DNA from 2 places in the Peribacillus sp. FSL E2-0218 genome. Region 2 is predicted to be linked to the other one. Evidence: riboswitches for the same ligand, from Rfam matches in the RefSeq annotation. Region 2 holds a riboswitch; the other holds the start of a gene.
The links. A riboswitch is a leader RNA that binds a small molecule or an ion and turns the genes downstream of it on or off. The one in region 2 is predicted to bind cyclic di-AMP.

Region 1 (7,583 bases), 1.8 Mb from region 2:
TAGCTTCGCAAAAAACTCAAGGTTTTCAGCACCAGTCAGCTCAGTATACAAAGCATCGGATTGTGCCATATAGCCGATTTCCATCAACAATGTTTCATTTGGCACCTTATGATCGAGAACCGTGACGCTCCCGGCATCCGGCTTAATCAGGCCGACAATCATTTTGATCAAGGTCGTCTTACCGCATCCTGAAGGACCTAACAAGCCGAATATTCCACTTTTTTCTATCGTGAGGTCCAAGGGCTGAATGACCCTTTTATGTTGAAAGCCTTTGGCAATACCTTCCATGATAATCGCATGTTTCATTGGACGCACTCCCTTCCACTTTAATTAACACGGTGTTGAATGTATCATCATTCTAAGGTAGCATGAGTTTCAATACAATGAACAGATTTTGAAAAATGTTCAGTGAAGTGAGGGAGATATTCAGATGGCATCGATTCATGAGGAAATGATACAAAAAACGAAGGCGCATATCCAGCATCACTTCATTGCACTCGTTGAAGCAGAAGGATTTACGCATGTGTCGGTAAAGAAGATTGCAGAGCGTGCGAACATCAATCGAGGCACCTTCTATCTTCATTATGCAGATAAATATGCGTTGATGGATCAATTACAGCAAGACTTGCTGGATGAACTTCAAGCACGCATTACGGCGATTTTACCGAAAGAGGCACTCCTTGCCCTTCATCAGCAACAGCTATATCCGCCTTTCGTCGCGATTTTCCAATTCATCGGTGAGCATGCCCAACCCTTGAGGGCGATTCTTGGTGATCAGGGCGATCCTTCTTTTGCGAAAAAAATAAAGCGTGTTTTCGGTGATGTCCTTTTGGATCGATTGATCAGCCAGCATCCTGCGGCTCTCAATGAAGCATTTCGAACATATATGCACGCCTTTTTGACATCGGCGATTTTAGGGGTGATCCAGGAATGGCTGGAAAATTGCGAGGAACAGCCAGTGGAGGAAATGGCAAAGATACATTTTCAAATCTTGAATTTCATCAGCCAATTACGCACATTCATTAAATGAAATGGATATAAGGCATGTTCACCGCATGCCTTTTCGGAAAGGTCGCTTACACCTTTTTCTCCGCCATTCCCCCTTCACTGGAATAATACCTGCTTTTCACTGGCTTCATACTGAGTACACATAATAAAATCGAAAACGCAAGAAGCATCACGGAACCTGCAATCACGACGAACCGAATCGAAAGGAAATGGGCAGAAGCACCGACAATCACTGTTGTCATAATGATCAATAATGCTTCCAACAAACCGAACATGCTGCCCACCCTCCCCATGATGTCCGCCGGGATATTATTCTGATAAAAAGTTTGAAAGCCAGTATTAGCAAAAGCCAATGAAAAGGCAATAAGGAAAAATCCCGTGGCCGCGATTGAAAACGAAGTCGACACGGCATAAATCATATAACCGATCGAAACACATACGGAACCCAGGCCAATCAGATAGGATATCCGCACTTTACTGATGAATAATGCATTTATGATTGCTCCGGCAATGATACCCGCCCCGGCGATGCTTACGAGGAATCCGTAATCGCTGTCCGACAAAGAAAGCACGCTTTTGGCAAATGCTGCTTCTTGGGAGTCCATGGCCGTTTCCATTACGACCATGCAGCTGAACAAGAAATATATGAGCATCACATATGAGGCTTTCCGGCTGTAATCGAGGACGATGCCCCAATCCTTTTTCACGATGGCCCAGGATAGGTGGCGATCGATAAGGCTAAAGGAATCATCCTTTTCAAGATCTGGCATGAATAGCGTGATCACGCCTGATAATACTAAGGCTAGAGCATTGATATAGATGGCAGCGACGGGGGTGCCGATTATGAAAAGGAGACCCGCTATCGCTGGTCCAATCAAAAAAGCCCCTGAATCGATCAAGCTTCGCAATGAGTTGAATCGTTTTCTTTGTTCGATTGGTATTAATTTTGTTATATACGTCCTTGATGTTGTACCAAACACGGCCTCTGCCATATTGATCACCAATACGAGCGAATAGATCGCCCAAATGGAGGAAGTCAATGCCAGCAAAGCGATGAATGTCGCCCGGAATAGATCAAGTGTGACCATCATATTCCGCTTATTTCTCCGATCGATGACGCTGCCAGCCCAAACATTGGTCAACAATACCGCCAACGGTTTCACCATATATAAACCAGCGACTGCTAAGGGAGACTTGGTCAAATCAAGAACGATTAAATTGAGGGCGATGAAATACACCCATGCGCCGAAGTTCGAAATCCCGATTCCGCACAATAAAATGGAAGGATACTTCCATGATGACATTACATGTTTGAATCTCATCTATTCCCCACCCCTGGTTGTCATGCCCGGCTGAATGGCCTCCCTATCCGGTATTACAACGAAGTCCTTTTTCCCTAAATTTTAACATTATCCATTCCGACATGTAAATGATTCCAACGCAAAAAAACCCATTGATCGGCAATGAGTTTGAAAGCGAAACAAGATATGGATTTTTCGGCTCGTTCAAGTTATATTGCCGCAGAAGAAATGGACGATTTTCACCTTTGGGAAAAGAATTTTAACAAAGGATTCTTTTTCTTGTCGGTTATTCTTAATTCATTCATGATGATTTGATCCTCATGATCGGCTATCCATTTCCTTAGTGCATCTTTATCCTGGCATTGTGTTAAGTATGTCTGGCCGCCCTTGCCTGTAGCATTGATAACATATCGATTGAACGTCTTCTCCATAATTGCCTTGCCCGCCTTCTTTGTAAAGTGTGTTTGATTTTATTTAGGATTTCCCCAAAATAACGATTATATATATTGTCTGAATTTTATTTTTTGAATGAATCGAACCTATCATAATGTGCTAACTAATATTTGTCAATACGTTTTCAAAATGTAAATGAAATGTTAATTTTCAGTTTTGTTAAAGAAATATTTTTTTACAATTTAGGGGTTTACAACTGCTAAATGATGGGAGTAGAATACGTTTTATCCATTTAATATAATTCGGCCAAAACTCAAAGGATTTGAGTACGGAGGACCCAATCATTTGGGGTTAATTCTGCCTTGCAGAAGGGATGAGATCAGCTCTTTCGCCATCCTACCCGTCAGCTAACTTCGTCGGCTAAAGCGAAGGAGGTCATAAGACCGCCTAATTCGGAAGCTTTTTTGCACGTTATTTGTGTCAAATTAGCCGTTCGAGGTTTTTCGCAGGTCTTTTTATTATGCTCTAAAAGCTTCGGAATGAAAGATTGATGGTTCATATATTCATATAATGTTACACATTACATTATCATAGGCAGGGATGATCAATTTGATAAAAGCAAAAAATTTATTGGATCCGCCAAAAATACTTGTACTCGGGTTTGGCATCCTGATACTGATCGGGTCCTATTTATTGACCTTGCCGATTTCCACTGAAAGCGGGCATGGTCTTTCTTTTCTGGATGCTCTTTTCACCGCAACATCCGCTACTTGTGTAACAGGGCTTGTCGTAGTGGATACGGGATCGACTTTCACCACTTTTGGCGAGTTGGTCATCTTGACACTGATTCAAATAGGCGGCTTAGGATTCATGTCATTTGCGACGTTTTTCTTTTTCCTTTTAGGCAAGAAAATTTCCTTAAAAGGCAGGTTACTTTTGCAGGAGTCCTTAAATAATCTATCCATGGCAGGTGTAGTCAGGTTAGTGAGACGACTTTTGATTTTCACCGCCATCATTGAAGGCATGGGCGCCCTTATCTTATCGATTCGCTTCTCATTTGACATGCCAATCGGCAAAGCGATTTATTATGGGGTTTTTCATTCCATATCGAATTTCAATAATGCCGGCTTTGATTTAATGGGGGAATTCAGGAGTTTAACCCCCTATGTATCGGATCCATTCATAACCCTTACGGTCGTCTTCCTCATCACGTTTGGCGGAATAGGTTTCATCGTGATGAATGAACTATACGAATATCGTGATATCCAGCGTTTATCCGTACATACGAAGGTCGTTCTAACGACAAGCTTGATCCTTACGATTGCCGGCGCAATTTTAATCTTTATATTCGAGTTCGGCAACGCCAAAACATTGCAGCCTTTATCCTTGATGGGTAAAACGCTATCGTCTTTATTTCAGTCGGTTTCACCAAGGACGGCAGGCTCTAATACGTTGGATATTCCTGATTTGACTCAGCCTACCTTGCTGCTCATCATTTTCTTGATGTTCGTTGGGGCTTCTCCCGGATCGACTGGCGGCGGGATTAAAACAACTACATTGGCGACGCTTATCGGAACGGTTTGGTCACAGATTAAAGGAAAGGATGATGTGGTCTTATTCCGTCACCGTATTGTGAGTGAAACGATTTTCAAAGCATTATCCGTTTCATTCATTGGCGTATTCATGGTTTCAAGCATCTCCATTCTGCTGGCCATCACGGAAAGCGGAAGTGACTTCTTGATGATTTTGTTCGAAGCCACTTCAGCATTCGCCACCGTGGGACTTTCAATGGGCTTGACCCCAGAATTATCACCGCTTGGCCGGATGCTCATCATTTTTACGATGTTTGCAGGCCGTGTGGGCCCTTTGACTTTGGCCTTTGCTATCGCCATGCGGCGCAAACCAGATCCGTTCCGTCGGCCAAAAGGGAAAATCATGATTGGTTAATCATAAAAGGAGGCGTGTAGAAGATGGGCAAACGACAATATGCCGTAATCGGATTAGGCAGATTCGGAACCAGTGTGGCACATAGATTATATACGGCCGGCCAAGAGGTTTTGGGGATTGATATCAATGAGGAAAGTGTCGAGAATGCGGAATTGAGCGTTACCCATGCAGTCATTGCGGATACAACCGAAGCAGAGACATTGAAATCGATCGGAATCCGTAATTTCGATTGTGTCATCGTAGCCATCGGAAATGACATGCAATCGAGCATTTTAACTACCTTGCTTTTAAAAGAGCTTGGGGTCAAAAAAGTCATTGCCAAAGCCCTTAATAAAAATCACGGCCAGGTGCTCTCGAAAATCGGTGCCGACTGGGTCATCTATCCTGAGAGGGATATGGGGGAACGGGTCGCGAATCAGCTTCTCTCCCCTAACATGCTGAACTATATAGAGCTCTCTAAAGAATACAATATCGAGGAAATCATCCTCCCCATGAGCATGAAGGGAAAAAGCCTCAGAGAGCTCGATTTACGTGCAACATATAATATCAGCGTCATTGCCATCGTCAGTAATGGAGAAATCATCATAGCACCATCACCGGATCAGGATATTCATGAAAAAGATATGCTTCTAGTCGTTGGCAATAAAGAAGATCTAGCCGTCTTTGCCAATATTGAATGATCCACTGACTGTTTATGTCATGGAATCCATGAGGAATGATAGCTTTCACCCTCTATTATTGTTTCCCATCTTGCGCGTATCTATCAAATGTGGTTTCAGTATTAACATCCTATCATTCAAAAAGACCGCCATTTGGCGGCACTCCGAAGTTTCTTTAAAAGCTAGCATCCCCGCGCTTATGTATGTATCATTTTATCGTATGGATCGCTTGGGCTAAAGTCGATTTGACCGTCACCTTTTCAAAAGGCAGTTGAAGCTTGACTGCTTTCATCGCTATTTCCGGCCTAAGTCCTGAAAGGGTCGTATGGATGCCGATGAGATGCAAGGATTCGATCAATTGTGACAGCTGATGTGCGGATGCACCATCTATGGAATGGACGCCTGATAAATCAAGGAACAGTCTTGAGACATTTTTTTCGGCACACTGTTGTAACGTGGTCTCTAGCAAGGACATGCCCCTCGCTGTGTCGATATCACCAATCAGCGGGAGTAACGCTGTATGATCATTAAGAGAAATGATGGGCGAGCTCAATTCATCGATCATTTGCTGCTGGGCTTTCATGATTTTGTTGGCATATCTATGGTTTGCCTCAGTGAACCTTTCCATCACTTCACTGAACACCCTAACCACGATCTTATACCAGGAGTTGATTTCCGCTTGGGTATATTCCTCTTCATGCAATGCCGCAAACTGCTCGATATAATCCAAATATTGTTTTTGTGTCCGGAAAAATTCCCTCAATATGTAATAGATGGGCGTATTTAAATGTTCCTCATCCTGACCGATATCTTCAATCCATTCGTCTAGCTCATTAAAGAACTGGCTTTCTTCTAACGTGAAGATTTGAAAGAAATGTAAATGAAATTGATAGTTTTGCTGCTTCAGTTTTTCGATAACTTGGGGATCAGGAGAACTGTATACCCCCGCCGTATCGTTTTTATTCAAGGTTGCATACCAATCTTCAGTCAGTTGCTTTGCTTTATTTAATAAAAAGGAATATAGTTCTCTATTTCTATGCATAAACGTCTCCACCTATTTATTTATTATAAGAACTCATTTCAATTGGTCTCAAGTCTGCTGGTACCGCGAGTTGGCAGTCCTCTTCCCCTATACCTTCCCTGCTGTTTTTGAAACCATACAACTACTGATTTTTTCGAAAAAAGGATGAACATTGAAATTTTTTCTATTGTTTGGGACATTATTCGTTCGCATCAATTCATTTTAATAGTTTACCATTTTTATTTTTAGTTAACAAATCCACTTGCACTCAAAAAAAGGATCTGCTCCCAGATCCCGCTTTCGCAGCCATTTCTTTTAGAACATCACCTTTTCATGAACAAACCCGTCCAGAGGCCTTGCATTCCAAATGCTTCATCCGTTTTCTTCATTTTACGTATTTCCGCAACTTCGAAATCCTTGAAAATGGTCCTAAGCTTTTCTTCCGTAAAGCCCAATCCTCCCATAAGGCTTCGTTGCCTATAAACCTCCCAATCCGAAATGGCGGCACCACCCAATTCGCCGCCTTCTACAAAACAGGTAATCGAATAGGCCCCTTTAGGTTTTAGCGCTTTCTTGACCATCTCCAGATATTTCAGCCTTCGGTGCGGGGCTATATGGTGAAAACAGCCAGAATCATACACGATATCATATTTTCCTTCCACGATCTCGATGTCGAATAGGTTCCTTTGAATGAAGTTCACATGCACATCCTTTTCTGCCGCTCGTTCCATCCCCCATTTCAGGGCTTCTTGTGACAAGTCCACCGCATCGACGGAACAGCCCCTTTCAGCCAGGTAAATGGCATTTCTTCCAGGGCCGCAGCCTAGCTCAAGAACCTGCCCTGGACCAAGCAGACCCTCATCAAAATACGTTACTAGATTTTCATCAGGAAGGTTTTCGAAAAAAGGGATTCCCTTTTCACGATCTTCGTAAAAACCATTCCAAAATGCAGTTGGCTCCCGTAAAAGCGAGTCGAGCATATTCAATATATCTTCATAGTTTGTAATCGTCTCAGACAACTTCAGCTCTCCTCCCGGTTAACTCCATATTTTTTTTTGATATGGATGCAGCGTACGGTCCTTCCAAGCTTCCAAAGTCATCCTTTCGAATTCTTCATCAAACTCCATCAGGGCTTGGAAATAAACCGCTCCGTGTGCGGGTGGTGCATGAGGCAAACAGGTGGAAATCCAAAAGCGGTTTTTATCTGCATTCCCTTTTCTTCGAGCATCCTCCATATCAACCCTAACGACCTGC
Region 2 (7,583 bases):
GTGACAATATCCCCTTTATTTAAATTTGGAACTTGTACTGAATATACATCCGGGGAGTATTTATTTTTTTTGACGGTAGTAACCCACTTCCCATTTACATATATGTCATAAGTCGAGGCTATCTCCATTGTTTCACCTTCAATGGTGACGCTGTTTCCAGCTTTAAGGTTATTAACAGTTACTTTATCTTCAGGTCTACTCATATCACTTACACTGAATTCTTTTCCTTTAGTTACTTGGCCGGACGAATCTTTTGTATCCACTCGCAAAATATCGCCTGGCTTTAATCCTTCGCCTGGATAAGTGAAACTTGCTCTATTACCCCAAGCTTTATAATAGAAATAATAGATATTAGCTGATCCTTCATATTTGTCATTACGGTAAAAGTTGAGAGTTAGATCTTCCGCTGGATGTTCAACTTTTATTGTATTTTCTCCTGCATATGCTTCTAGAATAGTAATTTTACTATGGACTGAAGGACTAGATTCAGGAGTGGGATTTGAGTCTGGATCATCTGGCAGATGGCCTATTGCACTTCCGTTATTGTTCTCAGCCACTTCCTCCTGTTTTGGTTTCTCTTCCGGTTTAATTCCTGAAGTGGGATTTGAATCTGGATCATTTGGCAGGTATCCTACTGCACTCCTTGCATCTGCGGTGCTGTAAGCAAACCCCGATACTAACATGGTCACTACTGGTAAAGCTACGAATATTTTTTTCATTTTAATTCCCCCTTATTCATATTCAATATTTAGTTTATATGGTAATCATTAATAATCTTGTCATTTATCATGAACTTTATTTAACAAGTTAAAAGAGTTCCGGAAAGTTGAAAGCTTGCAATGATACTTTCCTTTGAGCGTTGACTCCTTCCGAAGGCTTTAGAGAGGAAGACGAATGAAAGGATTCGATGCCCTGCTTCTTGAGCTAAGTTCTAATAAAGCATACGAAATATAAACTGATCCTTGATCACTGTGAAGCATCAATCCTTCTGGTTTACCCAGCTCAATAGCTTCTTTCTACTACCTTTACAACCACCTTCGGCTCCAACTCCTTTGGATCTCCCGGTACTTTTTTGGATTCCAATTAAGCTTTTATCAAAATAGTACTTGGTTCCTATCTTTTTTCATTCTTAATTGCCTCCCACTTTATTTCTTCTTTATGCGTAATGCAAAACTCTTGCCCAAAGAAAAACATCACTAGATGAGGTTCCATGTTTTTGGGTGTTTTAGTAACTTATTGCACTATAGTTGTAACAGAACCATGGACGTACCGGCTAGTTGCATCCATATAACTGGCATAAACTGTTACAATATCTCCTTTATTTAAATTTGAAACTTTTGTTGAATATACTTTAGGGTTAACTTTATCTTTTACAGTAAATATAACCGGCTTTTCATTTACATATATTTCATAATAGGGGGCCATCTCCATTGTATTACCTTCAATTGTGACGTTATTTCCAGCTTTAAGGTTATTAACAGTTACTTTATCTTCAGCTACTTCTTCCTGTTTTGGTTCCTCTTCCGGTTTAACTTCTGAAGTGGTATTTGATTCTGGATTACTTGGCAGATGGCCTACTGCACTCCCATTATTGTTTTTAACTACTTCTTCCTGTTTTGGTTCCTCTTCCGGTTTTACTTCTGAAGTGAGATTGGATTCTGGATTATCTGTTAGATGGCCTACTGCACTCCTTGCATCTGTGGTGCTGTAAGTAAACCCCGATACTAACATGGTCATGACTGGTAAAGCTACGAATATTTTTTTCATTTTTATTTCCTCCCTATCTATATTCAATATTTAGTTTATATGGTAATCATTAACATTCTATTAATAGAAGATTAATAAATTTGTAATTTAATATTAACTTTATTTAACAAGTAAAAAGAGTTCTGGAAAGCTAAAGGCTTGCACGGATACTCTCCTTTGAGCATTGAAGCTCACGTACCTTTTATAAATTAGAAATTCCAACGTATGCAAGGCGCTTTCAAGAATATTGAAGGATAAAAAGGTTCCGGAATAGGTATCATTCCGAAACCATCTGTTGAGTATTTGCTGTTGGCGCTTGTTTTATCCTCTTCCAGCTTGGAACGAAGGATATTTTGTCATCCCGCCATCGGCGAACAACGTGATGCCCGTTACATAACTGGATTCGGAGGAAGCCAGCCATACAGCAACAGCGGCAATTTCCTCTGGCTTTCCGATGTACCCCATCGGAATCATGCTTTCGAGGTCTTTTTTCTTTTCGGGATCTTCCAGTTTTTCTGCATTTATTGGCGTGGCGATGGCACCTGGACCTATGCTGTTGACCCGAATTCCTTTTGGCGCATATTCAAGGGCCAAGGTTTCCGTAAGCAATTTTACGCCTCCCTTGCTTGCTGCATAGTGAACGAATAGAGGCCATGGAATCATTTCATGTACACTGGACATGTTTATCACATTGCCTTTTACATCATTCTCGACATAATATTTGATTGCTTCACGGCAGCCGAGGAAGTTGCCGGTCAAATTGGTGTTTATCACCCTATTCCAATCGCTTAACGGCATCTCATGAGATGGAACGGGATTTTCTATTCCTGCATTATTGATGAATACATCAAGCTTTCCGAACTTCTTTACTGCTGATTCAACAAGATTAATTACATCACCTTCAACGGTGACATCCCCTTTCACTGCTATCGCTTCCCCGCCGTCTGCTTTTATTTCTTCCAATACACTATCCGCTTCCTCCGGTTTCGAGCGATAATTAACCACGACCTTTGCCTTTTCCTGAGCAAAGCGAATGGCCATCGCTTTCCCCAAACCAGTTGACGAGCCTGTTATCACAACGACCTTGCCTTCTAAATCCTTATACATTCCATCACCCTCCAATTAACTTTTTGCCAATCCAAGCATGACCCCTGCTATGATGATCAATATTATTCCGATAACGATTCCAATTAGTTGGTGTTTCGTTTTCTTCTCGCGCAATATGATGATTCCGCCTAGCGTCGAGATGACAATGCCCATTTGTGACAGCGAAAAACTTGTAGCGACTCCCACTCGAGGCTGGGAAATGAATAAAAACATGTTTCCAGCAGCCCATATCAATCCGGGAATGATATTTCGAATGGCATATTTGTTAAACGGTTTATGTTTAAACGTCAATAATAGTCCACCTATCACCATCCCTATCGCTTGAGGGAATAGTGCTGACCAGCCATCTACATCAAAGAGCCGGGCCACGACCACATAAACCAAGTAACCGAAGGTGGAGATGAGGAGAATCATGATTCCTTTTTTCAAGTTTCCCGATTTCCCCTCTTTTGATTCTTTATCTTCCAAAGAGGTCAGGACAATTCCGATAATGATGAAAACTAGTGCCAAAACGCCTAAAATGACCGCCTTCATCGTCGACCACTCATGGAAAACGATGACCCCGAATAACGTGGTCGAAATGAGCTGCAACCCAGTTGATATCGGCATCGTTTTGGAGACCCCCATTAAATCGATGCTCTTTAGCTGATTGGCTTGTCCAACCGCCCAAAACAGACCAGACACGACGCCGACGCCAAATACCAAAAGGGAAAGCTTGATATCGGCAAAAATATAAACGCCGATTGAGAATATCAAGGCCCCGATCGTTGTTCCCAGTGTCTGACTATAAGGTCCGCCTCCCAGCTTCACATTAAATAAAACGATGCTTCCCCAAAACACTGCCGGCAAGAGCGCTAATACTATATCCATCTTCAACCCCCATATATGTATGTCCAAACTAAAGCAGGAAAATTTCACTTAGTCTTTTTCTTAATATGTTCTCACTCCGTGAATTGAGCCTTGGTAATTTTTAGTTTGGTCATTAATCGATAGGGATCGATATCTTTTTCGGAGATATAAGTGCAGTTTTCATTGATATATCTCTATTTTCGGAGATATAAATGCAGTTTTCATTGATATATCTCTGTTTTTCGGAGAAATAACTGTTTATAAGGGCAGTTTTTATTTTTTTGAATGAAGTGCAAAAAAAAACTGCAGACAAAAAGTAAGAAGCAACCCTGAGTTGGGTTGCTTCTATCATGATATGACAATTATTTCTTCAAATGATACGGAACGGTCGTAACCACTACATTCCTTCTATAAAGTAAATACGCACGAATCAGTAAACTAGATTGGTTATGGAGAATGTTGTGCCAGCCCTTCTTCGGAATGAATTGGGGGATGATCACGGTTACTTGATAATTGGATTCACTGGCCTTATGCTCAACCGTATCCACAAATTTAGTCAAGGGCTGAATGATGCTCCGGTAGTAGGAATGAAGCGTGACAAGCCTGATATCAGGCTGCCATTTCTTCCATTTTTCTTCGAATTTCTTTTCATCTTCCCTTTCAAAGGAGATGTATACGGCAATGATTTGATCTGCCGAAAGGGACTTGGCATAATTCAAGGAATTCTCAACTACATGAGTGATACCGGCAACAGGAACGATGATAACATTTCCTTGGATGGGCAGGGTCTGCTCACAGGTAGTGATGCGCAATTGATCGCCTACCGCATCATAATGTCTCCTTATGCGATGGAACATGAAAATGATGATCGGCAGGAAGATCAAAACAGGCCATACATGAACGAATTTTGTTAAAAAGAAAATGATCGTGACAATAAAGCTAATCATTGCCCCAATGGAATTAATCGTTAACTTCACGATCCAGCCTTTTGGCTTTTCCCGGATCCATTTAACCATCATCCCCGACTGCGACAAGGTGAATGGAATGAAAACACCTACTGCATAAAGGGGAATGAGATTCTCGGTATGCCCTCCAAAAGCGACGATCAGGATAATCGATGCAAGTCCAAGGATGATGATTCCATTGGAATAACCTAGGCGGTCTCCCCTTATCGTAAACATCCTTGGAATGAACTTATCCTTGGCTAAATTGACCGCTAGCAACGGGAAAGCGGAATACCCCGTATTGGCAGCAAGAATCAGGATCAATGCCGTCGTGCCTTGAATGAAGAAATACATGAAATTCCGTCCAAATATTTCTTCGGCGATTTGGGATACCACCGTTACTTCTGCGCTTGGAACAATGCTTAAATAATAGGCCAAAAATACAATCCCCGTAAATAAGACAGCTAGTAACGAGCCCATCGCTATTAAGGTTTTGGCTGCATTATTCGGTGCTGGATCTTTAAAGTTGGGGATTGCATTGGAAATCGCTTCGACGCCGGTCAAGGCGGAGCTGCCTGATGCAAATGCCCTCAGCAGGATGAATAAACTGATGCCCGCGACTGGGGTTCCGATCGAAGCATGCAATTCAGGTGAGACATCCCCAGTCAGGATTTTGTATAGTCCCACCCCAATCAGGATGAATAATGCTAAAACGAACAGATAGACAGGATAGGCCAATACAGAAGCCGACTCTGTCACCCCTCTTAAGTTAAGGATGGTAAGCAGGATCACAAAAATGATGGCAATGCCGACATTATAAGCATGCAGGCTGGGAAAAGCGGACGTGATGGCATCCGTGCCTGCAGAAACGCTCACGGCCACCGTCAATATATAATCCACCAATAAGGATCCGCCAGCGATCAGCCCTGGATTTATGCCCAAATTGTTTTTTGAAACGACATAGGCGCCTCCGCCATGCGGGTAAGCAAAAATGATTTGCCTATAGGACAAGATAAGCGCCGTTAACAGGATCAAGACCCCGATGGCAATCGGTATGGAATACCAAAATGCCGCAGCACCAACCGTGATCAAGACGATCAATATTTGTTCCGGACCATATGCGACTGAGGACAGAGCATCAGAAGATAGAATGGCCAACGCTTTTGTTTTGTTAAGCTTTTGATCACCCAGTGCATTTGATTTTAAGGGTCTTCCTATCAAGAACCTCTTTATTGATGATAACATCAAAAATTCACCCGCCATGTTTTTTAGTAATAAGTTTAGGTTACCCTGCTAAAGCAAAAAAACAGAAAAAAATAAAAATGCCTGCAAGTCATAACTAAATAGACCTGCAGACATCAATTTTTTTGTCTAACAAGCTCCACCTTCCTTCTCATATAACGCTTACGAGGTTAGCTGTCGGATTCGGACCTAAGAGTAGCCCTACCTTGGAAGGATTCACCCCTTGGATTATACAATAATCCCTATAACGGGTCCCCCGCACCAAATGGTTTAAGCGATTTAGAAATATGAAACTGTTGATTATCATACTCCCGTGAACTGGAAAAGTAAATGAAAATTTTCCTTGTAAAAAGAATATTTTTTTGCAACTAAGGTTATGTTGATAATCTATGCTTCCTACGAGATCCAAGCCCAGCAAATTCAGAAAGGATGACCGTGATTCGTATGGCTAAAAATACAATGAAACCGATCCTATCGGATGAATTTTTAGATGAAGTGGTTAAAGAAATCAATGAACAATTTGGCGGGCCCCTAAATGAAAATAAGCATCACCTCCAGCATCCGGACGATGAAGAAAGAAGCTGAATTTCCCCTATCCTACTGGATGTTTCGTACTTATCCATAGCGCTATAAAAAAACTCCGGTTAATTCAACCGGAGTTTCAGACTGTAGACAAACTCGATGAAAATCGAGTTTGTCTATTTTTATGGCCTGTACAATTTAGACGTTGATTTCCACTCCAGGCACTCGCTTTCCGCGGGCGGTCGGGGAGCCTCCTCGGCTTTGCCTGCGGGGTCTCCCCTAGACGCGCTTTTCCCGCAGGAGTCTCGTACCTTCCGTTCCAATCAACTTTGTCTTACCTTTTAGATAGAACACTTTTGACTGGAGTCATTTTTGTTTTAAAATTGAAGGATTAAAACTTGAGGTGATGAGGATGCTTTCTAAACATGATTCTATTCAGCGAGATCAACTTGAAATGATTACTTTAGATCAACTGGTGCCACCGAACCATTTGGTTCGTAAAATGGAGGCTGCCATTGACTTCACTTTCATTTATGACTTGGTGAAAGATATGTACTCAGAGGTAGGACGCCCAAGTATTGATCCAGTTATTTTAGTTAAACTGACTTTCATTCAATATACCTTCGGTATTCGTTCCATGCGTAAAACGATTGAAGAAGTTGAAACCAATATGGCTTACCGTTGGTTCTTAGGCTATGGTTTCCATGATAAAGTACCTCATTTCTCTACGTTCGGAAAAAATTATGAGCGACGCTTTAAAGATACAGACCTGTTTGAACAGATTTTCTGTCGCATTTTAATGACAGCTGCTAATAAAAAGTTAATAAGTGTAGAACACGTTTTCGTGAATTCCACACATGTGAAAGCCAGTGCGAATAAACGGAAATTTGAAAAGAAAATCGTTCGTAAAGAAACACGAGCGTATCAAGGACGTCTTCAAGAAGAAATCAATCAAGATCGTGAAAACCATGGAAAGAAGCCTTTTCCACCAGATAAATTTGATAAGGAAGAAACCAAAGCAATTAAAGAAAGTACTACGGATCCTGAGAGTGGCTACTATGTGAAAGATGAACGAACAAAACAGTTTGCCTATTCATTCCATGCGGCCGCAGACGGCAACGGTTTTGTATTGGGAACGATTGTAACACCTGGTAATACACATGACAGTCATAT

Region 1: it holds a riboswitch for cyclic di-AMP, as region 2 does, so the genes downstream of both, MHI53_RS21390 (TrkH family potassium uptake protein) here and MHI53_RS04990 (APC family permease) in region 2, are expected to answer to the same signal.

What each region holds. Positions count from the first base shown of each region.
Region 1 is NZ_CP150304.1:4,437,414-4,444,996, forward strand. It holds gene MHI53_RS21370 (ABC transporter ATP-binding protein) at 1-306, opposite strand, end outside; gene MHI53_RS21375 (TetR/AcrR family transcriptional regulator C-terminal domain-containing protein) at 431-1,030, shown strand; gene MHI53_RS21380 (MFS transporter) at 1,077-2,330, opposite strand; gene MHI53_RS21385 (hypothetical protein) at 2,549-2,740, opposite strand; cyclic di-AMP (ydaO/yuaA leader) riboswitch at 2,997-3,139, shown strand; gene MHI53_RS21390 (TrkH family potassium uptake protein) at 3,303-4,649, shown strand; gene MHI53_RS21395 (TrkA family potassium uptake protein) at 4,673-5,329, shown strand; gene MHI53_RS21400 (STAS domain-containing protein) at 5,517-6,350, opposite strand; gene MHI53_RS21405 (class I SAM-dependent methyltransferase) at 6,653-7,348, opposite strand.
Region 2 is NZ_CP150304.1:1,038,107-1,045,689, reverse strand. It holds gene MHI53_RS05010 (hypothetical protein) at 1-719, opposite strand, end outside; gene MHI53_RS05005 (hypothetical protein) at 1,234-1,767, opposite strand; gene MHI53_RS05000 (SDR family oxidoreductase) at 2,068-2,853, opposite strand; gene MHI53_RS04995 (RhaT/GlcU family sugar-proton symporter) at 2,869-3,723, opposite strand; gene MHI53_RS04990 (APC family permease) at 4,065-5,891, opposite strand; cyclic di-AMP (ydaO/yuaA leader) riboswitch at 6,032-6,175, opposite strand; gene MHI53_RS04985 (hypothetical protein) at 6,333-6,473, shown strand; gene MHI53_RS04980 (IS1182 family transposase) at 6,823-7,583, shown strand, end outside.